4 regions of the Stenotrophomonas sp. STEN056 genome follow, and region 1 is predicted to be linked to each of the others. Evidence: predicted binding sites of a transcription regulator. Region 1 holds the regulator's gene; each other region holds the start of a gene.

What was found. The regulator FliA, encoded in region 1, starts transcription of late flagellar genes. The targets are predictions, from matches to a motif close to TAAAGTTTNNCNNNCNNNGGCCGATAA.
Region 2: a site for FliA is predicted at 2,039-2,065, ahead of ACVOLO_RS02200 (methyl-accepting chemotaxis protein). Genes of this name have one in related genera too.
Region 3: a site for FliA is predicted at 1,879-1,905, ahead of ACVOLO_RS14775 (methyl-accepting chemotaxis protein). Genes of this name have one in related genera too.
Region 4: a site for FliA is predicted at 1,525-1,551, ahead of ACVOLO_RS16275 (methyl-accepting chemotaxis protein). Genes of this name have one in related genera too.

The regions. Positions count from the first base shown of each region.
Region 1 is NZ_JBRRDL010000020.1:22,064-25,700, reverse strand. Features, by position in the region: gene flhF (flagellar biosynthesis GTPase FlhF) at 1-561, shown strand, start outside; gene ACVOLO_RS11760 (MinD/ParA family protein) at 548-1,432, shown strand; gene ACVOLO_RS11755 (RNA polymerase sigma factor FliA) at 1,429-2,181, shown strand; gene cheY (chemotaxis response regulator CheY) at 2,195-2,587, shown strand; gene ACVOLO_RS11745 (protein phosphatase CheZ) at 2,587-3,207, shown strand; gene ACVOLO_RS11740 (chemotaxis protein CheA) at 3,211-3,637, shown strand, end outside.
Region 2 is NZ_JBRRDL010000002.1:184,744-188,380, reverse strand. Features, by position in the region: gene ACVOLO_RS02210 (hybrid sensor histidine kinase/response regulator) at 1-709, shown strand, start outside; gene ACVOLO_RS02205 (manganese efflux pump MntP) at 1,161-1,742, opposite strand; yybP-ykoY riboswitch at 1,750-1,910, opposite strand; gene ACVOLO_RS02200 (methyl-accepting chemotaxis protein) at 2,096-3,637, shown strand, end outside.
Region 3 is NZ_JBRRDL010000032.1:1,722-5,358, forward strand. Features, by position in the region: gene ACVOLO_RS14770 (methyl-accepting chemotaxis protein) at 1-1,834, shown strand, start outside; gene ACVOLO_RS14775 (methyl-accepting chemotaxis protein) at 1,957-3,637, shown strand, end outside.
Region 4 is NZ_JBRRDL010000041.1:4,378-8,014, forward strand. Features, by position in the region: gene mnmA (tRNA 2-thiouridine(34) synthase MnmA) at 1-829, shown strand, start outside; gene hflD (high frequency lysogenization protein HflD) at 840-1,454, shown strand; gene ACVOLO_RS16275 (methyl-accepting chemotaxis protein) at 1,580-2,770, shown strand; gene ACVOLO_RS16280 (hypothetical protein) at 2,896-3,141, opposite strand; gene ACVOLO_RS16285 (bifunctional diguanylate cyclase/phosphodiesterase) at 3,589-3,637, opposite strand, start outside.

The sequences.
Region 1 (3,637 bases):
TTTGCCGAAGCCCATGCCGCCCGCGACGTGGCCCTGGTGACCACCGACACCCAGCGCATCGGTGCCCGCGAACAGTTGTACGGCTTCGGCCGTCAGTTGGGCATTGCCGTGCACGAAGCCAACAGCAGCACCAACCTCAACCAGCTGCTGGAGCGCCTGGCCGACTACAAGCTGGTGCTGATTGATACCGCCGGCCTGGGCCAGCGCGACCGCGCGCTCACCGCGCAGCTGCAGTGGCTGCGTGCCGCCGGCCAGATCCGCACCCTGCTGGTGCTGCCGGCCAACACCTCCTTCCAGGACATGGACGAAGTGGTGCGCCGCTTCAGCGCCGCCAACCCGCAGGGGCTGGTGCTGACCAAGCTGGACGAGACCGGCCGCTTCGGTTCGGCCCTGTCGGTGGCCGTGGACCACCGCCTGCCGATCACCTGGGTGACCGACGGCCAGGACGTGCCGGAAGACCTGCACCGCGCCTCGGCGGCCAATCTTGTACTTCGCCTTGAAGATTTGCGGCGCGCGGCCGATATGCCCTGCAATCCGGAGTTGAACAATGCAGTCGCGTGAGTACGCCAAGCTGACCCATACCTTCCCGCTGTCGGCCACCCGGCGCGATCCGGCGGGCCCGGTGCGGACCATCGCCGTCACCGGCGGCAAGGGTGGCGTGGGTAAAACGAATGTCTCGGCCAACCTGGCCGTGGCACTGGCAGGCATGGGCAAACGCACGCTGCTGCTGGACGCCGACCTGGGCCTGGCCAATATCGACGTGGTGCTGGGCCTGCACCCCAAGCACACCCTGGCCGACCTGGTCGCCGGGCGCTGCACGCTGGAGGAAGTCATCGTCGAAGGCCCCAACGGCGTGCTGGTGGTGCCGGCCGCATCGGGCCGCCGGCACATGGCCGAGCTGCAACCGGCCGAGCACGTCGGCCTGGTCAACGTGTTCTCCGAGCTGGAACGCGACCTGGACGTGATGATCATCGACACCGCCGCCGGCATCACCGACAGCGTGTTGACGTTCTGCCAGGCCGCGCAGGACACCGTGGTGGTGGTCTGCGACGAACCGGCCTCCATCACCGACGCCTACGCGCTGATCAAGGTGCTCTCGCGCGAACGCGGGGTGGACCGTATCCAGGTGGTGGCCAACATGGCCCGCGACCCGAACGAAGGCCGCGCCCTGTACGAAAAACTGGTGCGGGTCTGCGAGAAGTTCCTGATCGATGTCTCACTCAACTACCTGGGCTGCGTGCCGCAGGACGACTGGCTGCGCCTGTCGGTGCAGCGCCAGCAGCCGGTGGTGAAGCTCTATCCGTCCGCGCCGGCGTCGCTGGCGATCCAGGAGATCGCCCGCCGCACCGCCCGCTGGCACGCCCCCACCGCACCGCGCGGTGGCGTCGAATTCTTTCTGGAACGCATCCTCCAGCAGAAGGTGAGCGCATGAATGCCGCAGCCCATGCCCAGTACCGCGAAGTCCAGCGCGCCGCTGCCAATGACTGCATCACCCGCCACGCCGACCTGGTGCGCCGCATCGCCCACCACCTGGCCGCGCGCCTGCCGGCAAGCGTGGAGGTTGATGACCTGATCCAGGCCGGCATGATGGGCTTGATCGAAGCGTCGCGCAGCTATGACGCCGAACAGGGCGCCTCGTTCGAGACCTACGCTTCCATCCGCATCCGTGGCTCGATGATCGACGAGATCCGTCGCGGCGACTGGGTACCGCGCTCGGTGCACCGCCGCGCCCGCGATGCCGCGGCCACCATCCGTCGCCTCGAGCAGGCCAGCGGCCGCGCCGCCAGCGCCAGCGAAGTGGCCGAGGCCATGGAGCTGCCGCTACCCGAATACATGCGCCTGGTCGAGGATGCCTCGCGTGGCCAGGTGTTGAGCCTGGAATCGCGCATCGAAGACCACGGCGAGCTGGACACGCCCTCCACCGGCGGGCCGACCCCGCAGCAGGTGCTTGAGCGCAGCCAGTTCGGCGCCGAGCTGGGCAAGGCCATCGCCCTGCTGCCCGAGCGCGAACAGCTGGTGCTCTCGCTCTACTACGAGCAGGAATTGAACCTGAAGGAAATCGGCGCGGTGCTCGGCGTAAGCGAGTCACGCGTCTGCCAGATCCACGGCCAGGCCACGCTCCGCCTGCGCGGCCGGCTGAAGATTTTCGAGGCCGCTGACGCCGGCCTCGAGGAACCATGAAGAGGAACAACCCTTGAACAAGAACATGCGCATCCTGATCGTTGACGACTTCTCGACGATGCGTCGCATCGTCAAGAACCTGCTTGGCGATCTGGGCTTCACCAATACCGCCGAAGCCGAGGACGGGCATGCCGCGCTGGCCCTGCTGCAGAGCCAGCCGTTTGATTTCGTGGTCACCGACTGGAACATGCCGGTGATGACCGGCATCGAGCTGCTCAAGGCCATCCGCGCCGACGGCAAGCTCAAGACCCTGCCGGTGCTGATGGTCACCGCCGAGGCCAAGCGTGAGCAGATCATCGAGGCCGCCCAGTGCGGTGTGAACGGCTACATCATCAAGCCCTTCACCGCGCAGACGCTGGAAGAAAAGCTCGGCAAGATTTTTGAACGCCTGGCTGCGAGCGCCTGATGGACGCGCACGCCGAAGCATTGAGCGACAAATCGGCCCTGGTGCAGCGCCTGCAGGATGCGTTGGCCGCACTGGAAAACGGTGACGAAGCCAGCTGGCGTCGGGAAATCGACGCCCTGGCCGCATTGCGTACCCAGCCGATGATGGCCGGGCTCGGCCGTCTGGCCCGCGAACTGGGCCAGGCCCTGGGTGAACTGCCCAGCGTGCCGTCCGATGCCGGCGAGCTGGACGATGCCTGCGCACGCCTGGACCATGTCGTGCAGATGACCGAACAGGCCACCCATCGCACCCTGGACCTGGCCGAGGAATGCCGTGCGCTCACCGAGCAGCTGCGTGCCGAAGGCCTCAGCCCCGACCAAGACCACCTGCTGGACCGCATCCGCCACAACCTCACCGAAGTGGCGCTCACCCAGAGCTACCAGGACCTCACCGGCCAGATCATCCGCCGCGTGGTCGGCATCGTGCGTCGCGTGCATGAGGGTTTCGGCGCACTCGGCCTGCCACCACCGGAAGAAGAAGTACGCACTCCCGGCTTGGCCGGGCCAGCGCTGAAAGGTTTGGACCGCCATGCCGTCTCCCAGCACGACGCCGACGATCTGCTGTCGGACCTGGGGCTGTAAGCCATGAGCGCCTTTGCCGACGACATCGCCGCCGATTTCATCCTCGAAGCGCAGGAGATCCTCGATCGGCTGGGCGAACAACTGGTGACGCTGGAGCAGGCGCCGCAGGACGCTGACCAGCTCAACGCGGTGTTCCGTGGTTTCCACACGCTCAAGGGCGGCGCCGGTTTTCTGGCGATCACGCCCATGGTCGAACTGTGCCACGCCGCTGAAGAAGCGCTGGGCATGGCGCGTGCAGGCAAGGCCGAATTGCTGGCGCATCACTTTGATGCCGCCCAGCAATCGCTGGATTGGCTGCAGTCAATGCTGGATGCGGTGTCCAGCGGCACTGATCCCGAACACGCACCGGCAACGCTGATTGCGCAGTTCGATGTCAGCGCCGCGCCGGTTGCCGTGGTGGCGCCGGCCAGCACCGGCGGCGAGCTGATCA
Region 2 (3,637 bases), on a different contig from region 1:
CATCGTGCTGGCGCTGCGCGTGCGTGGCGAGCAGGTGGAGCTGCAGGTGTGGGATACCGGCCCGGGCATTCCCGAGCACCACATGCAGCAGATCTTCAAGGAGTTCCATCGCTACCAGCAGCCCTTCGACTGGGGCGAGCAGGGCCTGGGCCTGGGCCTTTCCATCTGCCAGCGCATCTCGCGCCTGCTCGACCACGGCTTGAATGCGCGCAGCCAGACCGGCCACGGCAGCATGTTTTCCATCACCTTGCCGCGCGTTGCCGCACCCAGCGTGCCGCAGCCGGAGGCAAAGCCGGCGTCCGCGTTCGGCGGTGATGATTCACTGGCCGGCATGCGCGTGCTGTGCGTGGACAACGACCAGGAAATCCTCGATGGCATGCGCGCCTTGCTGGGCCGCTGGAAGGTCGAAGTCATCGCCGCCAGCACCGTGGACATGGCACTGGAAAAACTGGCCGAGCAGCCCGACGTGATGCTGGTGGATTACCACCTGCACGACCGCCTGGACGGCCTGGATACGCTGGTCGCCCTGCGCGAAGCCGCCGGTCGTCCGTTGCCCGGTGCATTGCTCACCGCCGATGGCCGCGACGAACTCAAGCGCATGGCCCGCGAACGTGGCTACCGCGTGCTGACCAAGCCGGTGAAGCCGGCCTCACTGCGTGCCTTCCTCAGTGCGTTGAACGACCCACGCCGCCGGCACGACAACGCATAGCTCCACGCCGACGATACCGAAGTGCTGTAGGGGCGGCGTAGGAGCGCTGTAGGAGCGACTTCAGTCGCGAAACCAAACCAAGAATCGCCCCGAAGCCGACGAAAGCAGCGCACATCTCGGAGTGGCGATGGGTTGCAGAAAGCGACCCCTCCCCAACCCGTCCGGCCCGAAGGCACAGCCTTCGGTCGTTCATCAGGCCGCGCGCCAGTGGCGCGCAAGCAGGCTTTCTTCACCCCCTGCGCAACGCGCAAGGGAGGGAGCAGGTCATATGCGCCGTCAGCAACGCGAGCGACAGCTCTCACAGTGACAGCCGCAACAGCAACCGCAACAGGAACCGCAACAGCAATTGTTGCTCTTCGCCCTCCCTTTGCCGAAGGCAAGGGGAGGGCCGGGGAGGGGTGCTTCTGGTTTCGCTTCTGCTTCGGCATCCAAGAAGCCAAACACCAGGAACTCACCCCACCGCAGTCAGGTGCTCATAAAGAATCGTGCAGCCGATGATGATCAGGATCGCGCCGCCGATGATCTCCGCGCGCTTGCCGGCCAGCGCACCCAGCACGCGTCCCAGCATGATGCCCAGCGTCACCATGGTCAGCGTGCACAGGCCGATGACCAGCGCCACCACGCCGATGTGCACATCCAGGAAAGCCAAACCCACGCCAATGGCCATCGCATCGATGCTGGTGGCAAAGCCGGTGGCGGCCAGCGCCCAGAAACCGTGTCGTGGCTTGTCGGCGGATTCGTCGTCGGCCTCTGCGTCGTCGGGCTTGAGCCCGGCAAGAATCATGTGCAGGCCCAGCACGCCGAGCAGCACAAAGGCGATCCAGTGATCGAAGGCTTCCACATACTGCGAGGCGGCGCGGCCCAGCAGCCAGCCAATGACCGGGGTGATGGCTTCGATGACGCCGAAGATAAGGCCCGCGCGCAGCGCGTCGGTGAAGCGTGGCTTGCGCATTGCCGCGCCCTTGCCGACCGCAGCGGCAAAGGCATCGGTGGACATGGCAAAGCCAACAAGCAGGATGGAGATCGGGGACATCAGAAGTACCGGGCCGGGCGGACACATGCGACACACGGCGCGCCCAACCTGTCGTTGCGCACGCGTGCCGCTGGTCTCGCCAACCGGGTCTGGCTGCCCACGCCACGGCGCACTGGCCGAGCATGTTGACGTGGGCGCTTCCATTGCTGGAAGCAGGCTACTCCCCAAGGGAAGGCGGATTCTAGCACGGGCCGGCCGGATGGCCCCCGGCTGCCACAGCGCTGTCATCTTGCGATGGCCTGATAGGCACGGCATCCGGGGGTGGAATTCCGCGCAAGGATGCGTGGAAACCGCACTAAAGCTGCGCAGGCCACGGCCGATAAACCAGCGTCCTTACGCCTGGAGTCCGTGGCATGAAGTTCCCCCTTGGAATCGCCCAGAAGCTGCGTCTGAGCCTGTTGGCGCTGGTGGTTGGCCTGGCCGTGATTGGCTCGGCCTATGCCTGGCTCAGTGCCGGCATGCAGCGCGCTGATCTGCGCCTGCAACGCTACCAGCAGGACGCCGCGCGGCTGGAAACCCTGGCCTCGGCGTTTGCCGAGGTGCGGCGTGCGCAGGCCGAGTATGCCATGTCGTTTTCCGCCCCGGCCGGCACCGCTTTCCTGGCGGCAAGCCAGCGCCTGCAGGCGGCGTTGGCATCGGCGCCGGGCAGTGCCGCGTGGAGCAAGGAACTGGCGGCGTCGCTGCATGCCTACCTGGAGTCGGCCACGGCACTGGATGAGCGCATCAACGAACTCGGCCATGACGCAGACAGCGGGCTGCAGGGCGAACTGCGCGGTGCCGTGCACCAGGTGGAGGACCTGATCGGCAACTACAACGTACCGGCATTGCAGGTGTCGATGCTGACCATGCGCCGCTACGAGAAGGATTTCATCCTGCGCCGCGAGCAGAAATACGCCGACGAACTCAGCGCGCAGGTGATGCCCTTCGAGCTGCTGTTGCAGCAGGCACGCATGCCTGAGGCCATCCGGGGCCAGGTGCGCGATGCGATGCAGACCTATCAGGGCGCATTCCTGTCCTATGCCGCGGCCCGCTTTGGTGCTGACAGCGAAACCCAGGCGATGGACGACCTTGCCGCGCAGGTCGGGCCGGTGATCCAGGCACAGCAGCAGGCACAGCGCAGCGCCCTGCAGCAGCAACGGAGCGAACAGGCCGCCGCGCGTACCTGGATGAACATTGCCTTTGCCGTCACCGTGCTGCTGGTCGGGCTGGTGCTGGTGACGCTGTTGCTGCTGGTGCTGCGTGCGGTCAACCGGCCGCTGGCCGACGCGGCCCATTTCGCCCGTGCGATTGCCGATGGCCACCTGGACGGCAGCCTGGTGGTGCGCAACACCCATGACGAAATCGGCCGCCTGGCAGCGGCGCTGATGCAGATGCAGGCCAGCCTGCGCGAACGCATCGCCAGCGAACGCGTCATCGCCCAGGCCAACCAGCGTGTGCGGCAGGCGCTGGATGTGGCAGGTGCAGCGGTGCTGGTCACCGATACCGATGGCTGTGTGGTCTATGCCAACCAGGCACTGGCGCGCAGCTTCGGGCAGGCCGGCGTGGCGCAGACGATGGAGACCGGCACCGACGTGGCCGTGCTTGGCGAAGCGGTGCAGGCCGTCCTGCAGCAGGCGCGCGACACGGCCAGCAGCGTCGATGCTGAAGTGGAACTGGGCAACAGTGGCTTCCTGCTGCGCGCCAGCCCGGTGCTGGAGCAGTCGCGCGTGCTCGGCCTGGTGATGGAATGGCAGGACCGGCGCCTGGAGCGGGTGATCGTCAACGAAGTGGCGGCGGTTGTTGCCGCCGCGGCCGCCGGCGACCTGCAGGGCCGCATCCTGCTGGATGACAAACAGGGTTTCGTGCGGCAGCTGGGCGAGCGTATCAATGCGTTGCTGGACAGCGTGCAGGCCCAG
Region 3 (3,637 bases), on a different contig from region 1:
CGACACCTACTCGGCATCGGCCGTGCTCATTGTGCTTGCCGTGCTTGTCGGCGCAGGTGCCGGCCTGTTGCTGGTGTGGCTGTTCGCACGCTCGCTGGTCAGCTCCATGCGTGGTGCGGTAAACGTGGCCAATGAAGTGGCTGGTGGCAAGCTTGATGGCCACATCGATGTCACCCGTGCCGATGAAGTGGGCGACCTGCTGCGCGCCATGCAACGCATGCAACGCGACCTGCGCGAGCGCATCGAAACCGAACAGATTGTTGCCAACGAAAACCTGCGCATCCGTACCGCGCTGGATTATTCCTCCACCGGCGTGTACCTGACCAACTCGCAGCTGGAGATCGTCTACGCCAACCGCGCCCTGCTCGACACGCTGACCCAGTACCACGACGATCTCGCATCCGGGCTGGACCACTATGACGCCAGCAAGCCGCTGGTCGGCCAGCAGGTCACCGCACTGGAATACCACGGCGAGGTGGATGCCAAGGTGCTGGAAATGCTGGAAAGAACCGGCGTCTCCAAGCGCGAGATGCGCTTTGGCAACGCCGAGTTCGCGCAGACCATTTCGGTCATCCGTGACGATCAGGGTGTGGCCGTCGGCCATGTGGTCGAATGGCGTGATCGCACCATTGAGGCACTGGTGGAGAAGGAAGTCGCACAGGTGATCGAGGCCGCTGCCGCCGGTGACCTGAGCGGCCGTGTCGGCACCGAGGACAAGGACGGCTTCTTCCTGCAGTTGGCCGGCCAGATCAACACCCTGCTTGATGCCAACGCCAGCAGCCTGGAGCAGATCTCCGCATTGCTGTCGGCACTGTCACGCGGCGACCTCACCGTGCGCATGCACGGTGACTACCAGGGCGTGTTCGCCACCATGCGCGACGACGCCAATGCCACGGCCGACCAGCTCACCGACATTGTCGGCCGCATCAAGCATTCGTCCACGGCAATCAACTCGGCCGCTACTGAAATTGCCAGCGGCAACAACGACCTGTCGCGTCGCACCGAGCAGCAGGCGGCCAATCTCGAAGAGACTGCCGCATCAATGGAGGAGCTGACCTCCACCGTGCGCCAGAACGCCGAATCCGCCCGCCAGGCCAACCAGCTCGCCATCGGTGCGGCTTCGGTGGCATCGCAGGGTGGCGAGGTGGTGCAGCAGGTTGTGTCCACCATGACCGGCATCGAGCAGTCGTCCAAGAAGATCGCCGAGATCATCTCGGTGATCGACGGCATCGCCTTCCAGACCAATATCCTGGCGCTGAACGCGGCGGTGGAAGCCGCGCGGGCGGGCGAACAAGGCCGTGGCTTTGCCGTGGTTGCCTCCGAAGTGCGTACGCTGGCGCAGCGTTCGGCCGGTGCAGCCAAGGAAATCAAGGGCTTGATCGATGATTCCGTCAGCAAGGTTGCCGATGGCTCGGCGCTGGTGAAGAAGGCCGGCAGCACCATGGGCGAGATCGTGGCCTCGGTGCAGCGCGTGACCGACATCATGGCCGAAATCTCCGCCGCCTCGCAGGAACAGTCCGCCGGCATCGAGCAGGTCAACCAGACCGTGGTGCAGATGGACGAAACCACCCAGCAGAACGCCGCGCTGGTGGAAGAAGCCACCGCCGCAGCTCGGGCCATGGAAGAACAGGCCGGTCATCTGGCCCAGGCCGTGTCGGTGTTCCAACTGGATGACGCTGCCGCCGACATCACAGCGCCCTCCGCACCGGCAATGCCGGCACGCCCCAGCGCACCCGGCAAGGTCATCGAACCGCCCGCTCCGGCACCGCGTCGGCGCAGCCCTGGGCGGGTTGCCGTGGCCGAACTGGCCGACTCCGACTGGCAGGAGTTCTGATCCAGACAAGACCCCGGCTCCGGCCGGGGTTTTGCTTTGGCTGCTCAATGTTCCCGGGTTACGGCCGATAGATACGTAACCCTCCCGTCCAGCGCCTCCGCGGCGCCGAAGCTCGCCTCCTGATGAACATCCATCGTCTCTGGTCGAACTACATCTCCAACATCTCCGTCCGCCGCAAGCTGAATCTGCTTACGGTCCTGATAGCGCTGGGTGTGATCGCGCTATCGGTCATTGCGGCACGCATGCAATACGTGGATCTGTATGAAACCCGCAAGGATGCGCTTCGCACCCAGGTGGAGCTCAGCTACGGTGTGCTTGACCACTATGCCAAGCGCGTTGAAGCGGGCGATCTCAGCCTGCATGACGCGCAGACGCAGGCCGCGGCCGCCGTGCAGGCCATGCGCTCGGACAACGACGTCAACTACTTCAACATCTACAACAGCAATTATGTGTTGCTGATGCACCCGTTCCGCGCCGACCTTGTTGGCAAGGACATGAAGGACTTCCGCAGCGACGACGGCGTCCGCATCTACTACGACCAGGTGCAGGTAGCCAAGAACGGCGGCGGCTATGTCGGCTATACCTGGGCCAAGCCCGGCCACGACGCTCCGGTTGCCAAGCTGGCCTTTGCCGGCTTGTATGCGCCGTGGAACTGGGTCGTTTCCAGTGGCGTCTACATGGACGATGTGCAATCCCAGGCGCTGGAGTTCACCGCCATCATGGCCATCTCCGGTGGCGTGCTGGTGCTGCTGGTGGTTGGCCTGAGCTGGATCATCGGCAACCGCATCGTGTTGCCGCTGCGCAACGCCACCGCCGTGGCCGACGCCATTGCCCAGGGCCGCATGGACAACACCATCGACACGCCCAGCCGCGATGAGACCGGCCAGCTGCTGCTGAGCATGCAACGCATGCAGGAGCAGCTGCGCGCAGTGATCAGCGCGCAGAATGAAATGGCCCGCCAGCATGAGGCCGGCTTCATCAGCTACCGCATCGATGCCAGCGCACTTCCCGGCGACTACGGCACGATGGTGGCCGAGACCAATGCACTGGTAGCCAGCCACATCGACATCAAGATGCAGGTCATTGCCGTTGCACAGCGCTATGCCGTGGGCGACCTCAGTACCGACATGCCGTTGCTGCCCGGCGAGAAGCGTGTCATCACCGAGACCATGGCTTCCATCAAGCAGAACCTGGCCGCGATCAATGGCGAAATCACCCGGCTGGGAATGGCCGCGGCATCCGGTGACTTCAGCCAGCGTGGCGACGAGAGCCGCTTTGAGCATGATTTCCTGAACATGGTTCGCGCTCTGAACGCGATGATGCGCACCAGTGACGACAACCTCGGGCAGATATCGGGCCTGCTGGGTGCACTGGCGGAGGGCGACCTCACCGTGACCATGCATGGCGACTTCCAGGGCGTGTTCGCCCGCATGCGTGACGACGCCAACCGCACCATCGCGCAGCTGTCGGGGATTGTCTCGCGCATCCAGCAATCGGCCGACAGTATCAGCCTGGCGGCCAGCGAAATCGCCACCGGCAACAGCGACCTGTCGCGCCGCACCGAAATGCAGGCCGCCAACCTGGAAGAAACCGCCGCCTCGATGGAGGAACTGACTTCCACCGTGCGCCAGAACGCGGATTCGGCGCGCCAGGCCAACCAGTTGGCCATCGGCGCCGCCAGCGTGGCCTCGCGTGGTGGCACCGTCGTGGAAGATGTCGTTACCACGATGGGCCAGATCTCCCATGCCTCGCGCCGTATCGCCGACATCATTTCGGTGATCGATGGCATCGCCTTCCAGACCA
Region 4 (3,637 bases), on a different contig from region 1:
GTGCAACCGCGAGGTCAAGTTCAAGCACTTCCTGGATGCTGCCCGCGAACTGGGCGCCGAGCGCATCGCCACCGGCCATTACGCGCAGGTGGTCAAATCCGGCGGCCATTGGCAGCTGCTGCGCGGTGCGGACCGCGGCAAGGACCAAAGCTATTTCCTGCACCAGCTGGGCCAGGACCAGTTGGCAGCAACCCTGTTTCCGATCGGCCACCTGGAAAAGAGCGAGCTGCGCCGCATCGCCCGCGATGCCGCCCTGCCCACCCACGCCAAGAAGGATTCCACCGGCATCTGCTTCATCGGCGAGCGCGATTTCCGCGAGTTCCTCGGCCAGTACCTGCCCGCACGCGAAGGCGAAATCCACGATCCGCAGGGGCAGTTCATTGCCCGTCACCCGGGCGTGTTCTATTTCACCCTGGGGCAGCGCGAGGGCCTGAACATCGGCGGCGTGCGCGGACGTCCGGCCGCGCCGTGGTTTGTGGTTGGCAAGGATGTGGAACGCAACATCCTTTACGTCGACCAGGGCCATGACAGCCCGTGGCTGCAGTCCAACTGGCTGCGCAGCGAAACCATGCACTGGATTGCCGGCGCTCCGCCCTCGCGCCAGTTTGAATGCACCGCGCAGACCCGCTACCGCCAGCCGGATGAACCGTGCAGCGTGCAGGTGCGCGATGACGGCACCCTGGACGTGCGCTTCCACCGCCCGCAACGTGCAGTCACGCCCGGCCAGTCGCTGGTGTTGTACGACGGTGCACAGTGCCTGGGCGGCGCGGTGATCACTGCGACCGATGCCCCTTTGGAGCGCCGTCTGGGCGCTTCCGCTTCCCCTTGAGAGGTAACCCATGAGCTTTTCCATCGATGACCGCGTCCTTGCCCTGGCCGGCATTGCCCAGGCATTGCAGCAGGTGCGTCGCATCGCTGAAACCGGCCATTCGGAGAACGCCATCGTGCGTACCGCGATGGACAGCGTGATGCGCATCGACGCGGCATCACCGGCTGCGGTCTACGGCAGCCCAAACCAGGTCGATGCCGGCCTGCGCCTGCTGCGTGATTACTTCCGCAACCAGGGCAAGGATGACCTGCTGCCGCGCCTGGCGTTGTCGGTGATGCAGCTGGAACGCCGTTTCGTGCGCGAAGACGCCACCGTGGACAAGGTCACCGCCGGCATTGAACGTGCCGCCGTACGCACGCAGGAGCTGGGCGACAGCAGCCACCCGGACGTCCTGACCGCGCTGGGCAGCCTGTACGCGGACACCATCAGCCAGCTCAAGCCGAAGATCATGGTGCAGGGCAACCCGCATTACCTGGGCCAGGCCGCAGTGGTTGCGGAAATCCGTGCGCTGCTGCTGGCCGCAGTACGTTCAGCGGTGCTCTGGCGGCAGCTGGGCGGCAGTTACATGGATTTCCTGTTCTCGCGCAAAGCCATGCTCGAAGCAATCGAAAGGCGCCTGCGCTGAGTTCTTTCGCACCGCAGCCCGGTTGTGGACGAGGGCTGCGGTGAACGTTCACGGATTGTGATCGCGGTGCTAAAGAGGCCTGCCCACCGGCCGATACTGCACTCGTGACTCTCCCGAGAACGTCCATGTACTCACGTATTGCAATCCGCCTGGCCGCACCGTTGGCCCTCACTTTTCTGCTGCCACTCGCTGCCGCACTTGCATGGCCTTCGGCCGCCGTCTGGGCGATCCTGACCACCATGGTGCTCAGCTGGCTGGTGTTTGCCTGGTGGAGCGTAAACGCGCAGGCGCAGCGCTCACCCGAGCACGCCAAGGTGCTGCGTGAGCAGGACCAGTTGCTCAACGAACTGCGCAATTTCGTCAGCAATGAAATCGACGGCTCGCGCAGCGAGATCGAGCGCGCCCGGGAGTTGATCCGCCAGGCGGTCGCCGGCCTGGGCGGCAGTTTCGATGCCATGAACCGCCGCTCGCGCCAGCAGAGCCAGGCGCTGGCCCGCATTGTTGACCGCGCCGGGGAAGACGGCAGCGCCGGCCTGGACGTTGCCCGCTTCGCCCAGCACGCCAGCCACCAGATGGAACAACTGGTGGAAGCGCTGGAGCAGGTCAGCGGCCAGAGCTCCAACACCGTGCAGCACATCGACCAGATGGCGCAGCACCTGGACGGCATCTTCGCGCTGCTGGAAGACGTGAAGTCCATTGCCGACCAGACCAACCTGCTCGCCCTCAATGCCGCCATCGAAGCTGCACGTGCCGGTGAAGCCGGCCGTGGTTTTGCGGTGGTCGCCGACGAGGTGCGCAACCTGTCCGAGCGTTCCACCACGTTCAACGAGCAGATCCGCAAGCTGGCGCACAGCTCCAAGGACGCCATCGCCAAGGTTCGCGAAACCGTTACGCACATGGCCTCGCGCGACATGGACCGCTCGCGTGAAGCACGCCAGGAAGCGGCCGCGATGCTGGACAACGTTGCCGCCATCAATGCCTCGCTGGGCGAAGGCATGCGCGAGATTTCCGAATGCGGCCGCGCCATCGATGGCAGCGTTGCCGAAGCCGTGCGTGCCCTGCAGTTCGAGGACATCGCCACCCAGGCCCTGGGCGGCGTGCACACCCATCTGGACCGTCTGGGCGCCATCAACCGCGAAGCTGTCGCGTTGCAGGAGTTGTTGCAGCGTAACGGCGGCGTACTCGACGGGGAAATGGTCACCGCGCTGCAGCGCACCGGCACCCGCCTGCGCGAGATGCGCAGTGAGTGGGAGCGCCCACCGCACAAGCCGGTGACGCAGCAGAGCATGGGCGCCGGCACCGTGGAGCTGTTCTGATAGCCCCCTGCCCTGTTTTCCCGCAAAGCCCCGGCGCATGACCGGGGCTTTGTCATGCATCCAGCCCGGATCACCATGACGTTATCGACCAAGGCCGGGCAATCAGCCGAACCCGAGGCCTCTTTTCATGCACCGGCCACTGCCTCGGCGCCAGCCACAATGGCGCCGGCACGCCAACAGCAGCTGATCGCGCTTGAGGATGCCCTGCACAGGGAGATCGCACTGCTGCGTGCGCAATCCGTGCCGCCGGCCGAAGCGCCGGATTGGCTGATGAGCAGCATCGACTGGGACTTGTCGGCGCGGTAAAGCACTTCCGGCGACAGCGGCACACCGGCAATGGCGAGCGTCAGTGATGCTAGTGCCTTCTGCATGAAATCAGCAATGAGCCATTGAGCTGCTCCCTGCGGAAGAGCCTTGTGGCCTCATGGTTGCGGCGGTCTCTTCAGCCTGCAGGGTGATCCATTGCCAGGCGCGGACTGCAAGTGACTGGCACCGCTGCGGCACACGTGCCGATGCATCTCCGGCAACAACCCAGGACAGATCACTTCAGCCTGACACGCACATGCCCGCCAGTGCTGCGGGCGCGTGGAGAATGCGGAGCGCGATGCATTCCGTCACCGTCTTCCCATCTGCGGGCATGCGACGAACTGTACGTTAAAGAACTCAGGGACGTGCGGGATTCACCCGGGCGCCGGCACCGGAACCAGGACGTCTTCCACAGTCACTTGCAGCGGCGTGAGCTGGAATGTGATCCCGGCATTCTTCATCTGAAATACGATGCACGCCGGTACCGGGGATTGCCCCGGCCGACGCACCGCTCACAGCAATGCCGTCGCCTGTGCAGTCGGCATCAGTAGATGCGCGGCC